Regions from separate parts of the Clostridium sp. 1001283B150225_161107_B6 genome, predicted to be linked through region 3. Evidence: riboswitches for the same ligand, from Rfam matches in the RefSeq annotation. Region 3 holds a riboswitch; each other region holds the start of a gene.

Region 1 (4,121 bases), on a different contig from region 3:
CCCATCAGGACTTCTGTCCGTCTAAGGTGGCGAAATCCCGCAGAAACCGTATAAATTCCCGTTCTCTTTTGTTAAGCCTGTAGTCCTTCTGCGTCACACAGTAAAGATTCAGATACAGGTTTTTTTCGCTGATTGGCACGAAAAAGAACCCGCGTCCCTCCGAGGTTTTACCCCGGACAGACAGGGAGATATATTGTCCCTCCCGGATGGCATCAAAGAATTGTCCCCGGTTATCCACTTCCAGCCGGTTTGGATGGCCGGCCAGACCGACTAATTTCAAATAGGAGATTGCGGACACATCATTAAAGTGCACATAGGGGTAGTCCAACAGCTCCTTCAGGGAAACAGAGGTCTTCTTATAGAGGGGATGTTCCCTGGAAACCATGACATACAGCGGAATGGAGGTCATCAGTTCATCGCAGGAGCAGTGGAAGTCCTTGACCAGCCGCAGGTATTTATCTTTTTTTTCGGAGGCGCAGAGAATGAAGCCAAGACGCGTGCGGCCTGCAGCGACAGACTCAATGACCTCCTGATTCCCCATCTCTGTGAGACGGTCCGGGAACTGTTCTGCGGACTGTTTTTTGAATTCAAGGAAGAGCCTCATGATATTGGATACGAAATAGGTGGAAATCTCCAGCGGCTGTACTGACTCATCCCAGGACAGCTGTTTTAGCTTTTCGTATTCATTCAGTATGATGCGGGCGCTGTCCATGAATTTTATTCCTTTTTCTGTCAGCAGGATTCCGTTATGGCTGCGCTTAAATAGCTGGCAGCCCAGTTCCTCCTCCAGATTCTTGAGAACTCCGCTTAAATAGGGCTGGGAGACCAGCAGCTTTCTGGAGAAGTAGTCATAAAACTGACAAAACACAGCATGGCCTGTCTGAAGGAAAGGGGTAGAAAAATGTATAGAGAATTATTGGAAGAGGCAATTAAGGAGCTGGAGCCGGAGATAAAGGCAGTCTGCGCTTATCATGTAATGGGCTCTGAGGACTTTGCCTATATATCCCGGGAGATACCCTCCAGCTATATGTGTATTGGAGCCGGTATTGAGGATGTCTCAAAGCGGTATGTGGAGCACAATCCCAAGGTGAGATTCCATGAGCCGGCCCTGGTTAAAGGCGCGGCTATCTATGCCGGAACAGCCATGAGATGGCTGGAACTGCATGGCAACCAGTAGGACATACATATAGAGGGAGGGTAATATAGCGGAAAAGAAAGGTTTTTTTTACGGTTGGCTTATACTGCTGACCTGCATCCTGATAATGGGGCTGGGGTACGCGCCCCTGGTGAGCTGCGCCAGCCTGTTCACAAAGCCGGTGACAAAGGACCTGGGATTTACCAGAAGCGCATATGCTCTGGTCAGTACCATTGCAGCCCTGATGATGGCGTTTATGTCGCCGTTCATCGGAAAAATCATGTCAAAGCCATACATGCACAAGGCGCTGGTGGTATGTATGCTCGGAAACTGTCTGGCTTACTGCTGTTATTCCTTTGCCAGCACCCGGCCGCTGTCATGGACGCCGGATATGCCACGACCACAGCGGCCTCCATTGCATCCCTGTACCTGTTTATTGCCATTCCAGGAAAACTCATACTGGGACATATTTATGACAGGTATGGAGTGAAGGCAGTCATACTGTTTGGGAATGCCATATTTTTTCTCTCAGTTATTTGTTTGATATTTATTAAACACCAGCCCTTCCTGTATCTGATGGCAATTTTGTTTGGATTCGGAACCTGTATAGGAACCGTAAGCGCGCCGGTCATTACCAGCGGAATCTTCGGCACAAAGCATTATGCGGAAATCTATGGATTCCTGAGTCTGTTCCCCAGCGTGGGATATGCCATCGGCGGCCCTCTGATTGCATCAGCCTATGATTTGACAGGATCCTACAATATTGCGTGGATGATTGTGGCAGCCCTGGCCATAGTCATGACCCTATCCCTTTTGTACTCCTACAGGGTCAGCCGCATGTGCATAAAGGAGCAGGAAACGGCTGTTCGTATGGGGAAAGCAGGCGGGGAAACAGCCTTGTCCTAAGCTCATAGTCAGACAAAAAAACAGGGGACATGGAACAGGGATAAGATGAAAAACACAGCAGATTGACGGTAAAATGCGTTAAAAATTAAACACATTTTACCTATTGACTGAAAATATTAAGTGTGATACTATGACATTAGCACAAAGCAGGACCAGAAGAAATGCTTTTGTTGACAATTTTATATAATCGGATGATGGATTCGGGAGAGACTGCTCAGGCAGCGCCGAAGGGGAAGCGAAGAACTCTCAGGCAAAAGAACCGGATACTGGACGAAACTCTGGAAAGCGACAGCACCGACGAAGCCAAATCTTTCAGGTACAAAGACAGAGCGCATGAACAAATTTTTGTTCGTGCGCTTTTTTTGATATCCGGACCGCGGATGTATCCGGCGGACTTCAAAAAAGCGCACGGTACGAAAGGGGAGGTGGTATGGTTTCGGAGGCAGAGCCATCCGGCATCATCCGGCGTCAAGGGATGATACCGGGAAACGGTGTGGAGCAGGGCATGTTGATAAGCCCATGATGAAAAATAAAAGGAGGATATGAACCAATGGTTGAACAGGTAATGGATTTTATTGAGGGATATGATAAGGAGATAGGGGAGGCGGTCAAGGCAGAGTGCGGACGCCAGAGAAGGAACCTGGAACTGATTGCTTCTGAGAACATTGTATCGGAGCCGGTGATGGCTGCCATGGGCACGGTTCTCACCAACAAATATGCGGAAGGATATGCGGGAAAACGCTATTACGGCGGATGCGAGTTTGTGGACGTGGTGGAGACCATTGCCATTGAACGGGCAAAGAAGCTGTTTGGATGCGACTATGTAAATGTACAGCCTCATTCCGGAGCCCAGGCCAACATGGCGGTGTTTGTGGCCATGCTGAAACCGGGCGACACGGTTATGGGCATGAACCTGGACCACGGCGGCCATCTGACACACGGAAGCCCTGTTAACTTCTCCGGCCTGTATTTCAACATTGTGCCTTACGGCGTCAATGAGGAGGGTTACATAGATTATGACAAGCTGGAAGAGACAGCAGTTGCCTCCAAGCCTAAGTTAATCATTGCAGGCGCCAGCGCCTACTGCAGGACCATTGATTTTAAGCGGTTCAGGGAAGTGGCCGACAAGGTGGGCGCTTACCTGATGGTGGATATGGCCCACATTGCCGGACTGGTTGCGGCAGGCCTTCATCCAAGTCCCATCCCATATGCGGATGTGGTGACCACCACCACCCACAAAACCCTGAGAGGCCCAAGGGGAGGCATGATACTGGCAAACCAGGCAGCGGCAGATAAATTTAATTTCAATAAGGCCATTTTCCCGGGAATCCAGGGCGGACCTCTGGAGCATGTCATTGCGGCCAAGGCAGTCTGCTTCGGAGAGGCATTAAAACCGGAGTTCAAGGCATACCAGGAACAGGTCATCAGAAATGCGGCAGCCCTGGCAGCAGCCCTTAAGGAGCAGGGCTTCAACATCCTGACCGGGGGAACGGATAACCATCTGATGCTTGTGGACCTGAGGGGAATGGATGTATCGGGCAAGGAACTTCAGAACCGCTGCGACCAGGTATACATCACCCTGAATAAGAACACGGTTCCAAACGACCCCAGAAGTCCTTTTGTCACCTCCGGCGTGCGCATCGGGACACCGGCAGTCACCTCCAGGGGGCTGAAGGAAGAGGATATGGAAAAGATTGCCCAGTGCATCTGGCTGGCAGCCACTGATTTTGAAGCCAAGGCTGATTACATCAGGGGAGAGGTTGATAAAATCTGCGGCAAATATCCGCTGTACCGGTAATCAGGAAGGTAACTATAAAGTGAAGCAAAACCGTTGGAAGCGGTTGCAGGGCAACCGTAAAAACATGGAGAAAAAGGAGCAGAGAGTATGGAATTAAAGACACCGCTGTATGACATGCATGTAAAGTATAAGGGAAAGATTGTACCGTTCGCAGGCTACCTTCTTCCGGTCCAGTATGAAACGGGAGTGATTGCGGAGCACATGGCAGTGCGTGAGCAGTGCGGCCTTTTCGATGTATCCCACATGGGCGAGATTCTGTTAAGCGGACCGGATGCCCTTAAG
Region 2 (4,121 bases), on a different contig from region 3:
GCTGAGCTACAGAAACACAAATATAAGGCGGGCCGTATGATACTCATGCGGTCCGCCTTATATGATAACCTATGTGTTAAAAAAAATCAAGTCCTATTTTTAAATAAACATCCTCAATTCACCCTGGGACGCCTTGAACCAATATCCGGGAATATCCAATCCATATTCCGTCCCGCGCTTAAAACAGCACCGTGCCCTGCATCCACACCTGCCCCTTAAAGCGCCGCCCAATCCTGGGTTCGCCCAGCAGGTCCTGTTTGTTGACGGCCACATGGAAAACCATGTCGTTGCAGTCCAGCTTCAGGTCATATATCTCTTCCTTGGTAATCCGGTTGGCAATCGTATTGATTTGTGTGATTTCCCCTATGACGGAGTACTGGTCGCACTCTATGCCGCAGGGCATGAAACAGGTTTCTATGATGGAGTATACATCCTCATGGGCAATCCGTCTGGAAACCATGGAGTAGAGGTCGATATCCTCGATGGTCAGGGTCTCAATGGCATCCTCGTCGCCGTGCTTGGCTGCCTCCAGGAGGCTGCTGCGTTTTTGGGCGGCCTGCCGGGAATCCTCGGCCTGTTTTTCCGTTTTATTCACAGGCAGCAGCACCTTTCCCTGAACAGCCAGGCCCGTAAGGGCAGCACCCTTTGGCTGGACAGGCTGACGGGCTTTGCGGCGCATCCTGTACTCCATGGAATTCTCCATGTAGAAAATCAGGGATATGCCCACCCTGTATTCATCAAGAAGGCCTGCATAAGTTTCACGCTCCGTGTGACGCTGGATGGAACATTCTGCCTCTGAACTTACATCCTGGTTTTTGACATAGGGAAAATAATATTCACGGCTGAACGTACCCTTGGGACTCATCTCCCCTATCATGGCAACTCCCATACCGGGAGCCACTTCTGCGCGCAGCTCACAGAGGCGGCTGCCCTCCTGTTCTGCCAGGTGGCCGGTCATCTCCGCTTCCTTTACCAGGCGTTTTAAAAGCTTCGCCATATCCTGTTTTTTCTGGTACATACTGAATCCTACTGTCCGCATAAACTTATGCATCTTGTCACCTTCTTTCATTTGAGATTTTGCTCAGTTAAAACCGTACTCATACAAGAATGAGGCCAAAGGAACCCCTTCGCCTCATCACCTTTGCTCATTATATACTACTTCATAGGAGATTACCAGTATTTTTTCTAAATAAACCGTAAAATATTCGTGAAAATAAGTTTGGAAAATAAGGCGAAAAATGCGATTAATGTGTTAAAATTTAAACACCTTTTAGCTATTGACTGAAAATCCCGGCTGTGTTAGTATGGGATTAGCACAAGGCAAGCCGGTGGGAATTGCGTTTGCGGACAATTTTATATCATCGGAAGATGGATTCGGGAGAGACTGACAGCCATGGGCGGAAGATAGAGGAGATGCGGGAAACTGCATATCCACGTATATTCAGACACCCAGGGGGCAGCGCCGAAGGGGAAGCGGAAAACTCTCAGGCAAAAGGACCGGATACCGGACGATACTCTGGAGAGCATAGCACCGAAGAAGCCAAATCTTTCAGGTCCAAGGACAGAGCGCATGAACATCTTTTGTTCGTGCGCTTTCATAATCTTATATTGTTAAGGACCAGACAATTTCATGAAGGAGGTAGTGATTATGGGCACAGAAGCAACAGGGGAGGTTTTGTTAAAAACACCTCTCTACGACACACACGTAAAGTATAAGGGCAAGATTGTACCTTTTGCAGGGTATCTTCTGCCGGTACAGTACGATAAGGGTGTCATCGAGGAGCATATGGCAGTACGCACCAAGTGCGGTCTTTTCGACGTGTCGCACATGGGGGAAGTGATTTGCAAGGGACCGGACGCGCTTAAGAATCTGAACATGCTTCTCACCAATGACTATACGGTCATGGCAGAGGGCCAGGCCAGGTACAGCCCCATGTGCAATGAACAGGGCGGCGTGGTGGATGACCTGATTGTCTATAAGGTCAGGGATGACTGCTATTTTATCGTGGTCAATGCATCCAACAAGGATAAGGACTATGCATGGATGAAGGCCCATCAGTCGGGGGATGTTGTATTTGATGACATTTCCTCCCAGGTGGCGCAGCTGGCCCTGCAGGGACCAAAGGCAATGGATGTGCTTAAGAAGGTGGCTAGGGAGGAGGACATTCCTGAGAAATATTATACCTGCCTTTTTGACCGCATGGTGGGCGGCATGAAATGCATTATATCCAAGACCGGTTACACGGGGGAGGATGGAGTGGAGATTTATCTGGCACCGGAGGATGCTCCTAAGATGTGGGAACTGCTCTTGGAGGCAGGAAAGGACGAGGGACTGATTCCATGCGGTTTAGGCGCCAGGGATACCCTGAGACTGGAAGCCGGCATGCCTTTATACGGTCATGAGATGGATGATACCATTTCTCCCAAGGAAGCAGGGCTGGGAATTTTTGTGAAGATGGATAAGGATGATTTCATCGGAAAACAGGCCATCCAGGACAAGGGACCTCTGACCAGAAAACGTGTGGGATTAAAGGTAACCGGACGGGGCATCATCCGGGAGCACCAGCCTGTTTACATAGGGGAACAGCAGGTGGGTATGACCACCTCCGGCACACACTGCCCGTTCCTGGGATATCCGGCAGCCATGGCCCTGGTTGACATAGGATTCAAGGAGCCGGGAACCGCACTGGAAGTGGATGTAAGGGGACGACGCGTGGCTGCAGAGGTGGTGAAGCTGCCATTTTATAAACGGTAACGGTACAGCAGATATAAAAAGTATGATTTATAAATATAATAAAGAACAGCATGTTCAAGGAGGTATTAAGAATGAATTTTCCAGAAGATTTAAAGTATGCGAAGTCACATGAGTGGGTAAAGACCCTGGAGGACGGCACTGTTTTAGTGGGACTGTCAGATTATGCACAGGACGCTCTCGGGGATTTGGTATTCGTAAACCTGCCCGAGGCAGGAGACGAGGTGACAGAGGGAGAGTCGTTTGCAGATGTGGAGTCCGTAAAGGCTGTTTCGGATGTGTATTCACCGGTCAGCGGCACGGTGGCAGAGGTCAACGAGGGTCTGCTGGACGCTCCGGAATCCATCAATGAGGCGCCTTATGAGGCGTGGTTCATGAAGGTGGAGAATGTAACCGGCACAGCGCAGCTGATGAGCGCGGCAGAGTATGAGGAGTATGTGAAGACCCTGGATTAATTGGAATACGGATTAGCCCGGAACAGAGATTTATTAAATTAAGACGGGGAAGGTATTCCATCCCATGAGAGGTGAGGTGAGATTATATGGGAAGTTATGTACCAGGTACGAAGCAGGAGCAGCAGGATATGCTTCGTGAAATTGGGTTTGCCAGCTTTGAGGAGATGTTCTCCCATATACCGGATGAGGTAATGCTGAAGGAAGGGGTCAATATCCCTTCAGGACTCAGCGAGCAGGCAGTTAAGAGCAGGATGGAGGACATAGCCGGTAAGAATGTTGTGTTCCGCCATATTTTCAGAGGTGCAGGAGCTTATAACCATTACATACCTGCCATTGTTTCAAGTGTAACGTCAAAAGAGGAGTTTGTCACAGCCTATACGCCTTATCAGGCGGAAATCAGCCAGGGCATCCTCCAGTCCATATTTGAGTATCAGACCATGCTCTGTGAGCTTACAGGCATGGATGCCTCCAACGCATCCATATATGACGGCGCCACAGCCGCGGCGGAAGCCATTGCCATGTGTAAGGAGAGAAAGAAAACAACAGCCTATATTTCCGCGGCTGCAAACCCGGGCGTTATCGAGGTCATGAAGACATACTGCTTTGGCAGCAATACAAAGGTTGTCATGGTTCCGGAAAAAGACGGGGTAACGGATGCGGCAGCCCTGGAGGAGCTTCTGAAGGCGGACCCGCAGGCAGCATGCTTCTATGTACAGCAGCCCAACTATTACGGCAATATCGAAGACGGGGATGCCCTGGGCCGCATTGTCCATGGGGCAGGAGCCAAGTACATCATGGGCTGCAACCCGATGGCGTTAGCTGTTATGAAGACGCCGGCTGAATACGGGGCGGATATTGCAGTTGGCGACGGCCAGCCCCTTGGTATGCCTCTGGCATTCGGAGGACCTTATCTG
Region 3 (4,121 bases):
ATATGGTGGCCCATGGCATAGCCACCTATGTGGGCGATGAGAGGGTGGTGATAGGAAGCTATCACTTTGTATTTGAGGATGAGGGATGCAGGATACCGGAGGATAAAAGGGATGAGTTTGACAGCCTGCCCGCGGAATATTCCCATCTCTACCTTGCCATCGGAGGAAACCTGGCAGCTGTAATCTGCATTGAGGACCCGCTGAGGGATGAGGCGGATGCTGTCATTGCCGCCCTTCACAGGCAGGATATAACCAAGATTGTTATGATGACAGGGGACAGCGAACGCACGGCTGCCGCCATTGCCAGGCGTGTGGGAGTGGATGAATACGATTCAGAAGTCCTTCCTGAGGACAAGGCCAGGTTTGTGGAGGAAGAAAAGAGAAAGGGCCGCAGGGTTATTATGATTGGCGATGGAATCAATGATTCGCCGGCCCTGTCGGCTGCCGACGCTGGAATTGCCATCAGCGAGGGGGCTGAGATTGCCAGGGAGATAGCAGATATCACCATCTCCGAGGATAACCTGTTCCAGCTGGTGACACTGAGGGCCATCAGCCGGGGACTTATGGACCGGATTGACCGGAACTACCGGTTTGTCATCGGTTTTAACCTGGGCCTTATTCTTCTGGGAGTGGGAGGCGTCATAACCCCGGCCACGTCAGCCATGCTCCATAACACCTCCACGCTGGCCGTCAGCTTAAAGAGCATGACCAATCTTCTGGACTGATTTTTCGGGGCGTATACGGAGAAAAAATAAAATCCCCCTTCCTATATTTTACAATTAATTTAAGAATGGCAGAGAGTAAATGGACATCCGTTTATTTTCTGTCATTTTTTATGGACTATTTTGTGCCAAGTGCATAAAAACACATGCGGATTTTTGTGAAAAAGAAATGAACTGAACATAATTCTATTGCTTTTTTCTATGTTTGATGTTAAAATATAAACAAAGTTAATGACAGACCGGTTGATGAATTCGGGAGAGCTTACCGTCAGGTAACGCCGAAGGGGATGCGCAAACTCTCAGGCAAAAGAATCGAATTCGGACGGGACTCTGGAGAAGGTCACTAAATTGTGAATACCGATGAAGCAACCTGCGGCATAGCAGCAACCGCGTCAGGGAAACTTTCAGGTGAAAGGACAGAGGCAGACATCTACGCTATGTTTATGTCTGTCTCTGTTTTTTTGCAATTTTGGGGACTTCTTCGTTACCTGCATTGCGAAAACTCTACCAAGGATATACCTTAGCTTAAGAGCTATCACAGCGGTAACGGCGGTCTGTGGTGGGAAGCGGCCAAGGGATATCTGCGGAGAGCAAAAAACAGGAGGAACGTAGATTTATGACAATTATTACGGGGTTAGGATTACTATTATTGACGCTGGCAGCATTCTCACTTTTCAGCATGAAGGCACCCAAAGGTTCAGCGGCCATGTCGGGAATGGCCAATGCAGCAGTTGCAACTTTCCTGGTGGAGGCTGTCCACAGGTACATATCCGGAGATTTGCTTCACCTGGCATTTCTTGGAGAGACTGGTACCATATCGGGCAATATGGGCGGTGTGGCAGCGGCAATCATGGTACCGATTGGCATGGGTGTGAATCCTGTGTTTGCGGTAGTTGGAGGCGTTGCATTGGGGGGATACGGCATTCTTCCGGGATTCATCGCAGGATATGCAATTGGCTTTCTTGCACCGTTTATTGAGAAGCACCTTCCGCCGGGCCTGGATTCCGTGCTGGGAGCCCTCTTGATTGCGCCCATTGCCAGATTCATTGCTTTCCTGGTGGATCCGGCTGTAAATGCAGCCCTGGCTCACATCGGCGGCATGATTACGGCAGCTACCGAGCAGTCCCCCATTCTTATGGGACTTCTGCTGGGAGGCGTCATCAAGATGATTTGTACGTCGCCCCTCAGTTCCATGGCCCTCACCGCCATGCTGGGACTCACGGGACTGCCCATGGGCATTGCAGCCATTGCCTGCTTCGGCGGTTCCTTTACCAACGGCGTTATCTTTAAAATGCTCCACTTCGGGGATAACAGCAACGTAGCAGCTGTTATGATGGAGCCATTGACACAGGCGCATATTATTACAAAGCATCCCATACCGATTTACTGTTCCAATTTCTTCGGGGGAGGCTTTGCGGGAGTAGCCGCCGCATTCCTGGGCATCATCAACAATGCCCCGGGAACCGCTTCTCCCATACCGGGACTGCTGGCGCCCTTTGCCTTCAATCCGCCGTTAAAGGTACTGATGGCACTGCTGCTGGCCGGTATCAGCGGCACCCTGGCAGGCGTTGTGGGAGCCATTGCTTTCAAGAAGAAATATGATATGAAGCCGGAATTATCAGTCATTAATTCATTTGATGAGTAATAAGGAAGGGCGGGAACAGCCGGATGAGGAAACTTGTCCGGCTGTTTTTTTGCTCATGTTACAAAAGAAACAATATTAATAATTATTATTAATATTGTTTCTTGACAAACAGCCGGTGATTTGGTAAAATATAACTAAGTTAGTTAAAACTAATAAAGGAGCGGCACTTAAATACCAATATAAACCAAACCGCTGTAACCTGAATGGTTTGCCGGGTTATCAGCAAGATTATCAGAGAAGAACAGCGGGAGAACACCTAAAAACTATCATAAATAACAGGAGGAAACAATATGTCATTAATTGGAAAAGAAATCAGCGATTTTACAGTACAGGCCTATGCAGGCGGAGCGTTCAGGGAAGTAAAGAAATCAGACGTATTAGGCAAGTGGGCCGTATTCTTTTTCTATCCGGCGGATTTTACCTTTGTGTGCCCCACTGAGCTGGAGGACCTGGCTGATAAGTATGAGGATTTTAAAACAGCCGGCTGCGAGATATACAGCGTGTCCTGCGACAGCCATTTTGTCCACAAGGCATGGCACGATGCATCCAAGACCATCCGGAAAATCAATTACCCCATGCTGGCAGACCCCACGGGCAGACTGGCCAGGGATTTTGACGTGATGATAGAGGCGGACGGAATGGCTGAAAGAGGAAGCTTCATTGTGAATCCGGAAGGTAAGATTGTGGCCTACGAGGTTATTGCAGGCAATGTGGGCAGGAATGCGGACGAGTTGTTCAGACGTGTCCAGGCATCCCAGTTTGTGGCAGAACACGGCGACCAGGTGTGCCCTGCAAAGTGGCAGCCCGGAGCAGACACTTTAAAGCCAAGCCTGGATTTGGTAGGACTGATATAGGACAGCTGCCGGCACAGAGGACAGGTGCCCCGGGACCGGGGATTTTACAGCGGTGGGAATATTCTTTTCCACGGCGTTCCCGGCGGCCACGAGTTTCATTCCTTTGTGGTGGCCCTGTACCATATGGCAGGTCCCTGTTGGGGAAGGCGTAGGCAGAAATGGGGAGAGACACATCCTGCCGCCATAGTCTGTAGCACAACTGGCTCCACCAGGCTTACAGCCAGACAGTGGTCTATCTTTAAGCAGATTTACAATTTTCTGTATATGAAAGGATTGTTCTGAATTGTTAGAAAGCAGGCTCCGGGATGCAAATCCCAGAGCCGCTTTGTCTGCAGCAGTCTGAGGTGCTGCTGCAACAGCACCTTTTCTGCATAAAGGTCCCCGGGTTTAATGGAGGAACCTGGCAAAGGAGAGTTCACAGCCTCCGCCTGCCCGGCGGAAAATGTTGACGGCCCTGGACATAACATCGGAGTAATCCTGATTGCCTGTCTCTATTTCCAGATAGTCCAGGCCTGTACTGAAATGGGCCTGCTTGATATCGGGAAGCTCACTTATTTCCCGAAGGATTTCCCTGGCTTGATTATCTGCCAGTTTCTTTGATAAATGATAACTGCGTCCCATGATATTTGTCCTTTCTAATAATTGTTTTTGACAATTTGATGCATTTGGATTAGACTTGTCTAACTTAATCATACTCCAAATCGCATGATTTTAATCAGTTTATTTGAGAAGATTTTTCAAAAAATACAAAAAATGGTTTAATGAGAAAAGGTATCAGTTATATGCATTGACGGATGCCTTTTTTTGTAACATAATAACGATGTTATATAACAGTGTTATAAGGATATGGGGAAAGGACAGGGTGATTGACATGGGGGGCCGGGATAACAGCACAGCTGC

What was found. Region 3 has a riboswitch for glycine ahead of I2H39_RS16670 (PTS sugar transporter subunit IIC). Riboswitches for the same ligand answer to the same signal wherever they lie in the genome.
Region 1: linked by a shared signal. The riboswitch ahead of glyA (serine hydroxymethyltransferase) and the one ahead of I2H39_RS16670 (PTS sugar transporter subunit IIC) in region 3 are both predicted to bind glycine.
Region 2: linked by a shared signal. The riboswitch ahead of gcvT (glycine cleavage system aminomethyltransferase GcvT) and the one ahead of I2H39_RS16670 (PTS sugar transporter subunit IIC) in region 3 are both predicted to bind glycine.

Annotation. Positions count from the first base shown of each region.
Region 1 is NZ_JADNMD010000019.1:42,711-46,831, forward strand. Features, by position in the region: gene I2H39_RS27655 (LysR family transcriptional regulator) at 5-868, opposite strand; gene I2H39_RS27660 (M20/M25/M40 family metallo-hydrolase) at 902-1,177, shown strand; gene I2H39_RS29370 (hypothetical protein) at 1,226-1,432, opposite strand; gene I2H39_RS27665 (MFS transporter) at 1,451-2,041, shown strand; glycine riboswitch at 2,233-2,313, shown strand; gene glyA (serine hydroxymethyltransferase) at 2,592-3,839, shown strand; gene gcvT (glycine cleavage system aminomethyltransferase GcvT) at 3,927-4,121, shown strand, end outside.
Region 2 is NZ_JADNMD010000009.1:148,190-152,310, forward strand. Features, by position in the region: gene I2H39_RS19625 (DUF3881 family protein) at 179-1,069, opposite strand; glycine riboswitch at 1,366-1,510, shown strand; gene gcvT (glycine cleavage system aminomethyltransferase GcvT) at 1,649-2,755, shown strand; gene gcvH (glycine cleavage system protein GcvH) at 2,827-3,207, shown strand; gene gcvPA (aminomethyl-transferring glycine dehydrogenase subunit GcvPA) at 3,294-4,121, shown strand, end outside.
Region 3 is NZ_JADNMD010000007.1:33,222-37,342, forward strand. Features, by position in the region: gene I2H39_RS16665 (heavy metal translocating P-type ATPase) at 1-725, shown strand, start outside; glycine riboswitch at 966-1,047, shown strand; gene I2H39_RS16670 (PTS sugar transporter subunit IIC) at 1,339-2,367, shown strand; gene ahpC (alkyl hydroperoxide reductase subunit C) at 2,658-3,221, shown strand; gene I2H39_RS16680 (hypothetical protein) at 3,609-3,842, opposite strand; gene I2H39_RS16685 (helix-turn-helix domain-containing protein) at 4,042-4,121, shown strand, end outside.